One region of the Bradyrhizobium sp. 604_D8_N2_3 genome, then DNA from elsewhere that is predicted to be linked to it. Evidence: predicted binding sites of a transcription regulator. Region 1 holds the regulator's gene; the other holds the start of a gene.
The links. Region 1 encodes PhoB, which activates phosphate uptake and scavenging genes when phosphate is short. Its sites were predicted from a motif close to TGTCATNNANCTGTCAT; they were not measured.
Positions count from the first base shown of each region.

Region 2: AB7245_RS19495 (acetoacetate decarboxylase) is a predicted target of PhoB. The motif match lies at 2,780-2,796, and genes of this name have one in related genera.

Region 1 is NZ_JBPWPM010000001.1:9,010,238-9,017,434, forward strand. Features, by position in the region: gene argF (ornithine carbamoyltransferase) at 1-201, opposite strand, end outside; gene AB7245_RS43345 (aspartate aminotransferase family protein) at 201-1,409, opposite strand; gene AB7245_RS43350 (GcrA family cell cycle regulator) at 1,866-2,378, shown strand; gene phoB (phosphate regulon transcriptional regulator PhoB) at 2,613-3,320, opposite strand; gene phoU (phosphate signaling complex protein PhoU) at 3,336-4,052, opposite strand; gene pstB (phosphate ABC transporter ATP-binding protein PstB) at 4,064-4,885, opposite strand; gene pstA (phosphate ABC transporter permease PstA) at 4,882-5,727, opposite strand; gene pstC (phosphate ABC transporter permease subunit PstC) at 5,729-6,718, opposite strand; gene pstS (phosphate ABC transporter substrate-binding protein PstS) at 6,863-7,197, opposite strand, start outside.
Region 2 is NZ_JBPWPM010000001.1:4,141,914-4,149,110, reverse strand. Features, by position in the region: gene AB7245_RS19505 (carbohydrate porin) at 1-673, opposite strand, end outside; gene AB7245_RS19500 (transporter) at 695-1,711, opposite strand; gene AB7245_RS19495 (acetoacetate decarboxylase) at 1,827-2,609, opposite strand; gene AB7245_RS19490 (patatin-like phospholipase family protein) at 2,836-4,011, shown strand; gene AB7245_RS19485 (type 1 glutamine amidotransferase domain-containing protein) at 4,479-5,279, shown strand; gene AB7245_RS19480 (TadE/TadG family type IV pilus assembly protein) at 5,397-6,050, opposite strand; gene AB7245_RS19475 (TadE/TadG family type IV pilus assembly protein) at 6,050-6,607, opposite strand; gene AB7245_RS19470 (TadE/TadG family type IV pilus assembly protein) at 6,618-7,197, opposite strand, start outside.

The DNA.
Region 1 (7,197 bases):
GCGCATGGCGACGTCGAACGAGACGCGGGTGCGCGTGGAGGGACGCTCGAAGATCATCGCCAGCGTCTTGCCTTCCAGCGGCTTCACCGGCTGGTGCGCTTTCTGCTTCGCCTTCATGGCGGAGGAGGCCGCGAGCATGCTCTTGAGCTCCGACAACGGGAGCTCGTTGATATCCAGAAAGTGCTTCGGGGACTTGCTCATCAGCTCGCCGCCCGCTTGGTCTGACTGGACGAGATCGCGGCGCAGGCGCGCTCGAGCCGCCCGACGCTGTCCTCGATTTCGGCTTCGGTGACGATCAAGGGCGGCAGGAAGCGCACGACATTGTCGCCGGCGCCGACCGTGAGCAATTTTTCGTTGCGCAATGCCGCGCCGAGATCGCCTGATGGCACCACGGCCTTGATGCCGATCAGAAGGCCTTCGCCGCGCACTTCGCTGACGATGTCAGGATAACGATCGATCACGGAGGCGAGCTTCTGCTTGAGCAGCAGCGACATCTTCTGCACGTGATCGAAGAAGCCGGGCTTGAGCATGACGTCGAGGACGGCGTTGGCAGCCGAGATCGCGAGCGGATTGCCGCCGAAGGTCGAGCCGTGCGAGCCGGGCCCCATGCCGGCAGCCGCGTCCGCGGTCGCCAGCACCGCGCCGATCGGGAAGCCGCCACCGAGCGCTTTGGCCAGCGACATCACGTCAGGCGTGACGCCGGTGCGGCGATGCGCGAACAGATCGCCGGTGCGGCCCATGCCGGTCTGCACCTCGTCGAACGCGAGCAGCAGGCCCTTCTCATCGCAGAGCTGGCGCAACGCCCTCAGGAAGGCGGGCGTTGCCGAACGCACGCCACCCTCGCCCTGGATCGGCTCGATCAGGATGCCGGCGGTCTGCGGACCGATCGCCTTCTTGACGGCGTCGATATCGCCATGCGGGACCTGGTCGAAGCCGTCCATCGGCGGGCCAAACCCTTCGAGATATTTTGCCGAACCGGTCGCGGCGAGCGTTGCCAGCGTGCGGCCGTGGAAGGCGCCTTCGAAGGTGATGATGCGGTAACGTTCCGGATGACCCTTGGAGAAGTGATGATGGCGGACGAGCTTGATCACACCTTCCAGCGCTTCGGCGCCGGAATTGCAGAAGAACACGAAGTCCGCGAAGCTTTCGTTGCACAGACGCGCGGCGAGCTTCTCGCCGTCCGGGCTCTGGAACAGGTTCGACATGTGCCAGAGTTTGGTGGCCTGCTCTTGCAACGCTTTGACCAACGCAGGGTGAGCATGGCCGAGCGCATTCACCGCCACGCCCGAGGTGAAATCGAGATAGCGATCGCCATTGGTCGCAATCAGCCAGCAGCCTTCACCGCGCTCGAAACCGAGGTCGGACCTGGCGAAAACGGGGAGCAAATGCGGCGCTGCGCTGTTAGTCATGACGATCACTTGAATGTTGCGGACGGCGTGAGCGTGCATTGCGCAACGCACCATTGACCGGCCCGGAAAACGAAACGTGCCGCCTTTTAAGGGCGGCACGCGAGACTATCTTATGCCTGGTGAAACCGGTGTCAATGCCGCCCGGAAAGCCTCGCGAAACGCAGAATCCGTAGTCTTGCGGTGGCGATTTTGCGTATTTCCGCCACGGAACATGTGGAAGCGAGTCGGCGGACTCTTGCGCGTGAGTCACGCCATATTGTAGCGTTTGGCTTGTCAGATACGACATCTCGTGCAGCAGTTCTGATCCTCTAAGTCCTCATGTACCGGCGTAAGCGTTCGGGCGCATCTGGTGCGCCCGGCGAGCCTTAAGGGATTCTGGCGGCACGGGTTTTTCGAAGCTTAGGCATTCGCCGTGCGGCCGCCAGGATGGCAGGCGCCGGCGAAGGAAAGGGTGCAATGACCGTTTTGACCTGGTCGGATGATCGCGTCGAGCAGCTGAAAAAGCTCTGGGAGGCCGGGCTTTCGGCCAGCCAGATCGCCGCTGAACTCGGCAATGTGACCCGCAATGCCGTAATCGGCAAAGTGCACCGGCTCGGCCTGTCGGGCCGCGCCAAGAGCCCTTCATCGGCAGCGCCGCGGCCGCGCAAGGCACGCCCCGCCCAGCACATGATGCGGGTGACCCGCCCGATCGCGCGCGGCAACACCGCGCTGGCGCAAGCCTTCGAAGTCGAGGTCGAGGCCGAACCGGTCACCTACGACAACGTCGTGCCGATGAGCCAGCGGCTGTCGCTGCTGGAGCTGAACGAGGCCACCTGCCACTGGCCGGTCGGCGATCCCTCGAGCCCGGATTTCTTCTTCTGCGGCGGCAAGGCGCTCTCCGGCCTGCCCTACTGCGCCCAGCACTCGCGCGTGGCGTATCAGCCCGCGGCCGATCGCCGGCGCGCGCCGGCGAAGCCGGGTCCGCGCTGAGGTATCGGATTAGCTGACTACGAAGACGGCGCCGTCACGCGATGACGGCTCAACTCACTCGGTGTCGTCCCTGCGAACGCAGGGACCCATAATCCCGGCGCGTAGTTATTGCGCGGGATGATCACTCCGAGTCTTCGCCAAACCACTCCCTGTGGTTATGGGTCCCTGCGTTCGCAGGGACGACATCGAGGATGCGGTGGCAGCCCGCTAAATCACGTCTGCCACAGCAACCCCTTACGCTTGCTCCGCCTTCGCAAAGCGATCGTCCAGTGCGTAGCCCGCGCCGCGGACGGTGCGGATCGGGTCCTGCTCGCGGCCGAGATTGAGCAGCTTGCGCAGGCGCCCGATATGGACGTCGACGGTGCGCTCGTCGATGTAGATGTCACGGCCCCAGACGCTGTCGAGCAGCTGCTCGCGCGAGAACACGCGGCCGGGATGCTCCAGGAAGAACTCCAGCAGGCGATATTCGGTCGGGCCGAGATCGATCGGCCGGCCCGAGCGCGCCACGCGACGCTTGTCGCGGTCGAGCTCGATGTCGCCATAGGCGAGCACGGTGGCGAGCCGCTCGGGGCTGGCGCGCCTGAGCAGGCCCTTCACGCGTGCCAGCAGCTCCGGGACCGAGAACGGCTTGACGATGTAGTCGTCGGCGCCGGTCGCAAGGCCCCGCACCCGCTCGCTCTCCTCGCCGCGCGCGGTGAGCATGATGATCGGGAGCTGCTTGGTCTCGGGCCGGGTGCGCAGCCGCCGGCACAGCTCGATGCCGGAGAGGCCCGGCAGCATCCAGTCGAGCACGATCAAATCGGGGATGTGCTCCTTGAGGCGGGTGTCGGCATCGTCGCCGCGCATCACCGTCTCGACGTCATAGCCGTCGCCTTCGAGGTTGTAGCGGAGAAGCTCGGTGAGAGCTTCCTCGTCCTCAACCACCATAATGCGTGCGCCCATGGTGTTCGTCGCTCCTTAAGTGTTCGGGACCGTCGTGGCGAAGGTCGTCATGTCGCCCTTCGGCCGCTTGTCGGTGATCGCCTGGCCCTCGATCATGTAGAACACGGTCTCGGCGATGTTGGTGGCGTGGTCACCGATGCGCTCGATGTTCTTGGCGCAGAACATCAGATGGATGCAGAACGAGATGTTGCGCGGATCCTCCATCATGTAGGTGAGGAGCTCGCGGAACAGCGAGGTGCAGATGGCGTCGACTTCCTCGTCGCCCTTCCACACCGCCATTGCCGCCGGCAGATCGTGCGCGGCATAGGCGTCCAGCACCGACTTGACCTGTTGCTGCACGAGGTCGGTCATGTGCTCCAGACCGCGGAACAGCTTGAGCGGATGGAAATCCGTCTCCAGCGCCGCGACGCGCTTGCCCATGTTCTTGGCGAGGTCGCCGATCCGCTCGAGATCGGTCGCGACGCGCATGGCGCCGACGATCTCGCGCAGATCCACCGCCATCGGCTGGCGGCGCGCGATGGTGAGAACGGCGCGCTCCTCGATCTTCTTCTGGAGCGCGTCGAGCTCGGCGTCGATGGTCACGACGCGCTGGCCGAGCGCGACGTCGCGGCGGATCAGCGCGTCGACGGAATCGACGATCATGCGCTCGGCGATGCCGCCCATCTCGGCGACCAGGCGCGTGAGTTCCTGGAGGTCGGTGTCGAAGGCCTTTGCGGTATGTTCAGAACCCATGTTCCGTCTCCTCAGCCGAACCGGCCGGTGATGTAATCCTGCGTGCGCCGGTCGGTCGGCGACGTGAAGATCTTGCTGGTGTCGTCGAACTCGATCAGCTCGCCGAGATACATGAAGGCGGTCTTGTCGGAGACGCGCGCCGCCTGCTGCATGTTGTGGGTGACGATCGCGATCGTGTAGTTCTCGGACAGCTCCTGGATCAGCTCCTCGACCTTGGCGGTCGAGATCGGGTCGAGCGCCGAGCAGGGCTCGTCGAACAAGATCACCTCGGGCCGCACCGCGACCGTGCGGGCGATGCAGAGGCGCTGCTGCTGGCCGCCGGAGAGCGACAGGCCGGAGGCGTTGAGCTTGTCCTTGACCTCGTTCCACAGCGCGCCGCCGCGCAGCGCCTTCTCGACGCGGTCGTCCATCTCGGACTTCGAGATCTTCTCATAGAGACGGATGCCGAAGGCGATGTTTTCGTAGATCGTCATCGGGAACGGCGTCGGCTTCTGGAACACCATGCCGACGCGGGCGCGCAGCAAATTGAGGTCCAGCTTGGGGTCGAGGACGTTGGTCTGGTCGAGCATGAGCTGACCGGTGACGCGCTGGCCCGGATAGAGGTCGTACATCCGATTGAAGATGCGCAGCAGGGTCGACTTGCCGCAGCCAGACGGGCCGATGAACGCCGTGACGCGGTTGGTGCCGAGCGCCAGATTGATGTTCTTCAGCGCGTGGTGCTCGCCGTAATAGAAATTGAGGTTGCGCACCGTCACCTTGGCCGGAGCTTCGGGCAGCACCGGCGCCTGGGGCAAACCACCGGCCGCGCTCATCGATACGGAAAGATCACTCATTTTGCGGTCCTCTCGGCGCTCAGAATGCGCGCGCCAATATTCAGGGCAAGAACGGTCAGGGTGATGAGCAGCGCGCCGCTCCAGGCGAGCTGCTTCCAGTAGGCGTAGGGGCTCTGCACGAAATTGTTGATGGTGACCGGCAGGTTCGCCATCGTCTTGTTCAGACCCAGGCTGAAGAACTGGTTCGACAGCGCGGTGAAGAGCAGCGGCGCGGTCTCGCCGGCGACGCGGGCGGTGGCCAGCATCACGCCGGTAATGAGGCCCGAGCGCGCCGCGCGATAGGCGATGCGCTTGATCACCAGCGAGCGCGGCAGGCCGAGCGCCGAGGCCGCCTCACGCAGTGCGTTCGGCACCAGCAGCAGCATGTCCTCGGTCGTGCGCAGCACCACCGGGATGACGATCACCGCAAGCGCGAGGCAGCCGGCAATCGCCGAGAAGCCGCGCATCGGCACCACCACCGCACCATAGATGAACAGGCCGATGATGATCGAGGGCGCCGAGAGCAGGATGTCGTTGATGAAGCGGATCACCGAGGTCAGGCGGTCGTTGCGGCCGTACTCGGCGAGATAGGTGCCGGCGAACAGACCGAGCGGCGCGCCGATGCCGACGCCGAGCACGGTCATGATGATCGAACCCACGATGGCGTTGCGCAGGCCGCCCTCGGTCGAGCCCGGAGGCGGCGTGTCCGCAACGAAGAGCTCCAGGTTCAGGCCGGCAATGCCGTTGTAGAGCAGCGTCATCAGGATCAGCGCGAGCCATGTGACGCCGAAGGCAGCGGCAGCCAGGCAGAGCACACGGATGACGATGTCCATGCGGCGGCGGCGTGCGTAGATCGGGTTCATGTTACTTCCCCGCCTTCTTTTCAAGACGCATCAGCATCAACCGTGCAGCCGCGAGCACGAAGAATGTCAGCACGAACAGCAGCAGGCCGAGCAGGATCAGGCCGGACTGGTGCAGGCCGTCGCTTTCGGCGAACTCCGATGCGATCGCCGCCGAGATCGTGGTGCCCGGGGCGAAGATCGACGACGAGATGCGGAACGAGTTGCCGATGATGAAGGTCACCGCCATGGTCTCGCCGAGCGCGCGGCCGAGCGCCAGCATGACACCGCCGATGACGCCGACGCGGGTATAGGGGATCACCACGCTGCGCACGACTTCCCAGGTGGTGCAGCCGACGCCGTAGGCGGCTTCCTTGAGCACCGGCGGCACCGTCTTGAACACGTCGACCGAGATCGAGGTGATGAAGGGCAGCACCATGATGGCGAGGATCAGCGCCGCGTTGAACAGGCTGAGATAGGACGGCGGGCCTGCGAAGATCGCGCCCAGCACCGGGATGCCGTCGAAGATCTTGATCATGAAGGGCTGGAACGTGTTGGCCAGGAACGGGCCGAGCACGAAGAAGCCCCACATGCCGTAGATGATCGAGGGAATGCCGGCGAGCAGCTCGATCGCCATGCCGATCGGGCGGCGCGCCCATTGCGGGCAGAGCTCGGTCAGAAAGATCGCAATGCCGAGACCGACCGGAATGGCGATCGCCATCGCGATGAAGGAGGTGATGAGCGTGCCGTAGATCGGGCCGAGCGCGCCGAGCACGGGCGGATCTGCCGACGGCGCCCAGCGCTGCGTCCACAGGAAGGCGAAGCCGTATTCCTTCATCGCCGGGAACGCGCCGACGATCAGCGAGATGATGATGCCACCGAGGATGAGGAGCACCGAGATCGCGGACAGCCGCGTGATCCAGTAGAAGGTGAGGTCGCCGAGCTTGAAGGCGCCCAAGGCCTTGGCGCGGTCATACGGTCCGGCGTCGTCGATTACATCGCTCTGAACGGCCATCTCTGCCACGCCGATCCCCTGTGCCCGTTTGATATACGCTTGTTGTCGGTCTTGTTGTTGGTCTTGCGCTCCGGATGCGGCGCGAGGCCGATCCGGAGCGGAGGTCTTGTGAGATCCCGGCGCCCAGTCCGGGACACAGAGCGCTTAGCTCTTGATCTCGGCAGCCCAGGTCTTCTCGATCAGTTGGACGACCGGGTCCGGCATCGGGATGTAGTCGAGCTCTTCAGCCGCCTTGCCGCCGCTCTTGAAGGCCCAGCGGAAGAACTTGATGGCTTCCTGCGAGGCTGCCTTGTCGGTGGCATCCTTGTGCATGAGGATGAAGGTCGCCGCCGTGATCGGCCAGGACTTGTCGCCGGGCTGGTCGGTCAGGATGACGTAGTAGCCGGGAGCCTTGGCCCAGTCGGCGTTGGAAGCGGCCGCCTGGAAGGCTTCGACCGTCGGCTGCACCGGCTTGCCGGCCTTGTTGACGAGGCCGGTGT
Region 2 (7,197 bases), 4.9 Mb from region 1:
ACGGATCGCCGTTGAACACCGCACCGAACGCGGTGATGTTGTCGGTCAGCGCCGCCTTGATGCGGATACCGGGCGCAGCGATCGGCGGTGCCGGGCCGCCGGCCGGAAGGTTGCTCGCCTTGATCGCGGGCCAGCCGAAGGTGCCGTTGATGAAGAGGTCGTCGGTCTGGCTGTCGAAAAACTCGACGTCGGCGGCCTGCTGGCCGGCCCTGATGTTCAGGCGATCGCCAAAGAAGCTCTGCTCGAAATAGGCGTTGTAGAGCCGCTGGTCCGGCAATGCCTCGATCTCGCTGATGGTGGCGAGATTCATTACGTAGTTGCGGCTCAGTCCCTGCCCGTAGATCACGAACGCATTGGCGTAGAAGCGGCCGCCGGTCCAGCCGACGAGCTTGTCGAGATCGGCATCGACCGAGAGATCGAGGCGCCCGAAATGGATGGCGCCACGCTTCACGCCGCCGGAGACGTTAGTGATGTTGTCGGCGATATAGGTGGCGCCGAAATTCAGGCCTTTGTTGGCGAGTCCGTCATGCCATTCGTTGAACCATTTTGGCGCCAGCCATTCGGCCGCGCTTTCGTCCTTGGCGCCGGCGAACGCGCCGGTGCTCGCCACCGTTGAGGCCAGCACGATCGCGGCCGCATTTCGCAGCGGAAATCTGTGGGACGTCCCGATCACGGCTGATACCGGCTGCGTACGCTACCTGAAGATGCCCGTGCGCCGCATGAACAGATAGGCCGCCCCCACCGACGAGGCCATCAGGAGCGCCGCCCAGAGAAATCCGCTCTCGACGTCGGTGAGCGGCAGGCCCTTGGTGTTCATGCCGAAGATGCCGGTGATCAGGGTCGGCGGCAGCAGCAGCGAGGTCACGATGGAGAGCGTGTGGAGGTGGTGGTTGCTCTCCTCCTCGTTCTTGAAGCGCAGCTCCTCCTCGAGCAGGCGGCTGCGTTCGCGGAGCTCGACGATATCGTGATCGAGCCCGTCCAGCCGCTGCGCCAGCTTGCCGGCGTGAATGCGCAAGGCCGGCGCGAGATGATCGGTGTTCTTCTGATCGAGGCGGTGGAACAGCACGCGCAGGCCGGTGAGCTGGCGATGCAACCTGACGCAGGTCCGGCGCAGCCGGCCGAGATTGCGGCGCATCTCCGGCTTGGCGTCGTCGGCCAAAATCCGTTCCTCGATGTCGTCGATCTCCTGGCCGAGCTTGTCCGCCATCCGGTCCAGCGTGTCGGCGACCTCGTCGACGATCTTTTCCAGGAGATGGGCGACGTTGTCGACGCGGTAGCCGCCTTCGAGCACGCGGCGCGTCGCATCGGCCGAGCACAGCGCCTGATGCCGGCCGCTGACGAGAAGATGCTCGGTCATGGCGAAACGCAGGAACGCAGTCTCTTCCGTCGCACTGTCGATGTCGCGCACGAGATCGGAGAAGACACCGTAGACGCAATGGTCGATGACGTGAAGCTGCTGGAAAGTGTCGTTGGACAGCAGGAGGTCGCGCGCCAGCGGCGGCAGCTGTGACGCCGCGATCCAGGGCCGCGCGCGCGCATCGGTCAGATTGAAATGCAGCCAGAGCCGGCCGTCATGGCTGAACTCGATCGGCTGGTCGATCGGCAGCGCCTCGGCGCTGCCGTCGCCGTGCAGCCGGAACGCCCAGACCAGGCCGGGAATGGCGGGCACGGAATCCGATATCGCGCTGACAAGCTTCGCCGGCTCAGCCATGGCCAACCCCAACCGTCAACAAATGCCCCGTTTCCGGAAGATGGCTGACGGCATCCTCCGGACCTCTCGCGGGTACTCAATTACGGCTTTGTTACAGTTTGATGATGGTGCCGCCCTACTCCGCGGCCAGCCCCGTCGCGGCCATCGCCTCGGCCTCCTTGACGTAGTCGTGCACGACGCGGCCGAACGGCAGCGTGAGATCGGCGATGTAGTGGTGCGCGCCCAGGCAGCGGCGAACCGGGAAATCCGCGACCGGCGCGTTGACATGCGGCACCAGATGCAGCCGGCCGGGCCCCATCCAGGAGCCCTTCGGCACGATGTCGATGAGGTTGATCGCGACGAGCTGACAGACTTCGAGACGGCCGTCGACGCCCGGGATCATCTTCAGATTGATCTGCGTCTTCGACAGCGTCGCACGGGTGCGATCGCCGTTGCCGGCCATGCTCTCGTGCTTGTAGCCCATCGTGCCCATGGCGACGAGCTGGCCGGCATATTCCAGCGTACCCGTCAGCGTGTCCTTGACGATCTCGAGTTTCGGATGGGCGTATTTCTTGGGAAAGCCCCAGATCTCGCGGCCCGCCGCGATCGGCGGATCATCATCCAGATACATCTGCGAGACGAAATTGACCTCCTCGCCGTTGAGGCGCGCCGGAATGACGAGGCCGGATTCGGTGTAGCTGCCGAAGCCGGAGGAGTCCGGCATCTTGATCCATTCGTAATGCACGATCGGCTGGTCGATCGGCTCCAGCGGCTCAGGCAGGCCGGCGCGGATCAGCTCCGGATCGGTCTCGTAGGTGATGACGAGGAATTCGCGGTTGACGAAGCGATAGGGCCCGGCCGGATAGCTCGGCCCCGCCGCCGGCATGGACGGAAGTCTCAGCACGTCTTCCCTGCGCATCGCTGGTCTCCTGTGTGATGTCTGTGATGTCGGCCCGGCGGCTAAAGGCAAGATGCAAATTGCTAGCCGCCGTCATTGACTGCGATGTGAAGCTTTTCCGTCAGCCGCACGACCTCCCGCCATTCCCGCTGCGGTCGGCCTGCATGCAGACGATGCATCGGCGCTGAAATTGTCATCACGCCGTCACTGCCGGACGCAATCGTTTGGTCCACGCTAGGAGGCACCCATGGACGCCCGCACGTCGCAACCGGCTCATCAGACGCATCAGCCTCCCGCACGGGGCTGGCGCCCCGAACGCTGCGACCGCGTCGCGCTGGTGCTGCAAGGTGGCGGCGCGCTCGGCGCCTACCAGGCCGGCGTCTACCAGGCGCTGCACGAAGCCGGCATCGAGCCCGACTGGGTCTGCGGTGTCTCGATCGGTGCAATCAATTCCGCCATCATCGCCGGCAACAAGCCGGAGAAGCGGCTGGAGGCGCTGCGCATCTTCTGGGAGCGCATCACCAATCGCAAGATCTGGCATTACACGCCCGACGGCGACATCTTCCGCCAGTGGCGCAATCTCACCAGTGCGTGGATGACGTCGGCGATGGGCCAGCCCGGCTTCTTCACCCCGCACCAGGTCAATCCCTGGTTCAGCCCGGTCGGCGCGCGCACCGCCACCAGCTATTACGACACGATGCCGCTGAAGGAGAGCCTGCTGGAGCTCGTCGACTTCGACCTCATCAACGAGAAGAAGGTCCGCTTTGCGGTCGGCGCGGTCAACGTGCTCTCGGGCAACTTCATCTATTTCGACAACTCCCATGACGAGATCGAGCCGGAGCACATCATGGCCTCCGGCGCCCTGCCCCCGGCGCTGCCGATGGTGCGGATCGGCACCGATCATTTCTGGGACGGCGGCATCGTCTCCAACACGCCGCTCCAGCATCTGCTCGACCAGGAGGATGCGCTCAACTCGCTGGTGTTCCAGGTCGACCTGTTCAGCGCACGGGGCGTGCTGCCGCGCTCGATCCAGGACGTGATGGCCCGCCACAAGGACATCATGTATTCCTCGCGCACGCGCCACAACACCGACGTCTACCGCCGCACGCACAATCTCAAGGTTCTGCTCTACAAGGCCCTGGCGAAAGTCCCGGACGAGCAACTCTCCGACGAGGATCGCCAGCTCAAGTCGAGCCTGCGCCGCATGCCGGAGATCGCGATCCTGCACCTGATCTACCAGCAGAAGGCCTATGAGGGCGACGCCAAGGACCATGAGTTCTCGGGCACCTCGATGCGCGAGCACTGGACGAGCGGCTACGAGGACACCAAGCGCACGCTGAAGCGCCGCGACTGGATCAAGATGCCGGACGAAGGCATGGGCCTCGTGGTGCACGACGTGCACCGGGAGACGGAGAGCGCGTAAAGCACCCCGCGCGGGCTGCTCCAAACAAAAACTGCGAAAACAACCCCATGCACAGTAGCCGGCGCGTGGCGGATCAATGACTTACGTTTTGCCGAAGTAAACTTGACTCGTCGGGCAAAACAGGAGCATGATGGCATCATTGCAAAATCGCACGATGCATCCGCTCCAGGCCGATCGCGCCACATGGTCAGACTACGCCGCATCCCCTAAATTGCGCGCGGAATGACGTTGGGAGGCTGGCTTGCGCGCCATCAGCGAAGCCGCTTACTTCTTCGGCAGCGACAGATTATTCCCTCCGCAGGAGCCTTCGGGGCGAGCTTGCGGAGCGAAGCGGCGTGCTTCGCCCGATCTGCTCCAGTCGTTGCTTGAAACGCCAGAACGGTCGTCGCGTCAGGTTGCCGTTCGCGTCGGCCGGATTGTTATGAAGTTCTAACCGCAAGACGATCAAGCAAATCGCAGGAGACACCATGTCCAAAGGAAAAGTGCTCGTTGTCGGCTCCAATGCCACCCGTATCGAGATCCAGGGCGGCGGCACCGGACCGACCGGCCAATACCTCAATGAAACCGTCGTGCCGGCGATGGCCGTGATCGATGCCGGCTACGAGGTGGTGCTGGCGACGCCGAACGGCAAGCAACCGTACATCGATCCGGCCTCCGATCATGCGGCCCATTTCGGCGGCGACGAGAAGGCCTACCGGCGGGGACGCGACTTCTTCGACAAGGACCCGGCAATGACCAACGTCCATACGTTGCGCGCGATCGTGGACGGAGGACTGGATCAATACGCCGCCGTTTTTGTCCCCGGCGGGCAGGGCCCGGTCGTCGACCTCATGCAGGATCCCGAGCTCGGCAAGATTCTGCGATATTTCCACGAACGGAAGAAGATCACGGCGCTGCTCTGCCACGGACCGATCGCAACTCTGGCCGCCCTGCCCGACGCCAAGGCCTATCGCGCCGCCCTGATCGCCGGCGACAAGGCCAAGGTCGCGGAGCTGGGCAAGGGCTGGCAATATGCGGGATACAAGATGACGGTGTTCACCGCCTCGGAAGAGATACCGATCGAGGAGCAGTTCCTGCACGGCAAGATCTACTTCACCATGCCGGACGCGCTGGGAGCTGCGGGTGCCGAGGTCAGCCGAAGCGCCGTCGACTTCGAGCCTTACGTCGTCGAGGACCGCGAGCTGATCACCGGCCAGAATCCGCGGTCCGACCATCCCATCGCGGCAAAGCTGATCGCAGCGCTCGACCGCGCCACTGTGGCGGCGTAAGCGTTTACTCCAATGTCATCCGGCCCGGTGCGCAATTGCGCACAGGGGCCGGGAGGAAGTCGGGACGGAAGCGTGCCTCAGCGGCATCCGGCTTCTTTCGGACTGCGTTCCGTGAAACTAACAGGTCTTCTGCTGCAAGTGCTGCACGCAGGTGCAGGTCTTCGCCGCCGGATATTTCACGTCGTAATAGGGAAAACTCGACGTGGCGGGGGTGTTCGTCGAGCAGCGGGGGAACAGGTAATAGCTGTCGGACAGCTTCACCGTGCCGGCGATCGTGAAGCCGAGGTTGGGCGCGTAGTCGTAGGACACCTCGCTCAGAATGAGCGAGATGTTGGCATTGCTGGTGCCGCCCGGCGCGGTAAAGGACGACAAGGTCATCTGCTGACCGGCGGCCCTCGCCCCCGACGTACTGGTCGACTTGCTCCATTGCACCGTCGCGTTGCCATTGCTGTCGGTCGAGACCTCGGAGACCGTGATCGTCATCAGCGAGGTGCTGCCGTTCTTGATGGGATAGGGAGCCATGATGGAGCTCGCCGCAGCGAGAATGCCGTCCATCTGGATCGACGTGACGGCCGTGTTCTGCGAGATCATGTCGGCAACGCTGTGCGCGGTCGCGCTGACCTTGACGTTCATGGCGAGCCCGTTCCCGAGCTCGACGCCGCCGACATAGAGCACCAGCATGAACGGCGTCACGATGGCGAACTCCGTCGCTGCAACAGCGCGTACATCGGTCAACATCTGCCGAGCGCGAGACGACAGGGCGGAGATCATCAGGTAGCTCCTGGCTCGTTCTGGAACGCGGCGGACGACATGAGCAGCCGGTTGCCATTGCTAAGGTTCGAGAGATTGAAGCCGAGCGGCCCGAGCACGACCGGCCAGACATACATGACGCGGAGAACGACGATATCGCCGGAATCGCCCGGATTGTATTGCCAGCTGTTGGTCACATTGCCCGAGCCGTCGAAGGTCAGCGTGGGCGTCGCCGTGTTCGCGGAAGACCAGGACGTTGCGACCTGCATGTCGACCATCAGACCGCTGCAATTGAACAGGATCACGATCTGATCGCAGACCTTCTGCTTGAAAACCGCCTGGTTCATCTGCGCCGACTGAACCTGCCCCGTCATGACGAGACGCGCCGACTGGCGCACCACGGTTTCAAGCATCTGCTGGGCAAAGAAAACCAGAAACGTCTGGATGAGCGCGATGATGAGGGCGAGAAACGGCGCGGCAACGAGCGCGAATTCGACGGCCGTGGCTCCGCGGCTATCGCCGGCGAAGGCGGCCCAGCGGTTGCGGCATCTTTTCGTTGTCGTGACCTGTCGGGTCATGGCGCCTTCCCTACTGCACGAGGCTGGCCGTGCTGGATGCAACCTTGATGAACAGGTTGGTCAGCGCCGCGGAAATGTCGCCACCTGTCTGCACGCTCGCATACAGACCGGGCGATGCGCACGATTGCAGCCGTGTCGCGATCGTGCCGGTTGACGAGGATGGATTGTTGAACTGCGAGATGCGGCTCGTGTACCAGCTGTCGCTCAGCTGCAGATACTCGGTGTAGAGGACCGCGATGCGAATGCCGCGGTTCTTGATCGTCGTGCAGACCGTCGTGTCGAGCGGTTGCTGGCACCGCAAGGTCGTCGAGTTGGCTGTCGGAAGCGCATAGGTGGCATTGGGGTCGCAGGAGCCCCCCGTCTTCGGGATGAGCTTGTCCTCGACGCCGTCGGTGACGAGGAAGACCACTTCCTGCGGCGTATCGCCCGCCTGATTGGTGCCGGTGCCTGGCGCAGGCATCACGGTGTTGACGCCCGTGAGCCCGCCCGAGATATCCGTGCCGTAGTCGGTGGTGTAGGTGCAGTTGCCCTTGCTATCGACAATGGGGCAGTTCTGGTGGTCGACCGTCAGGAGCTGAATGTTGTTGATC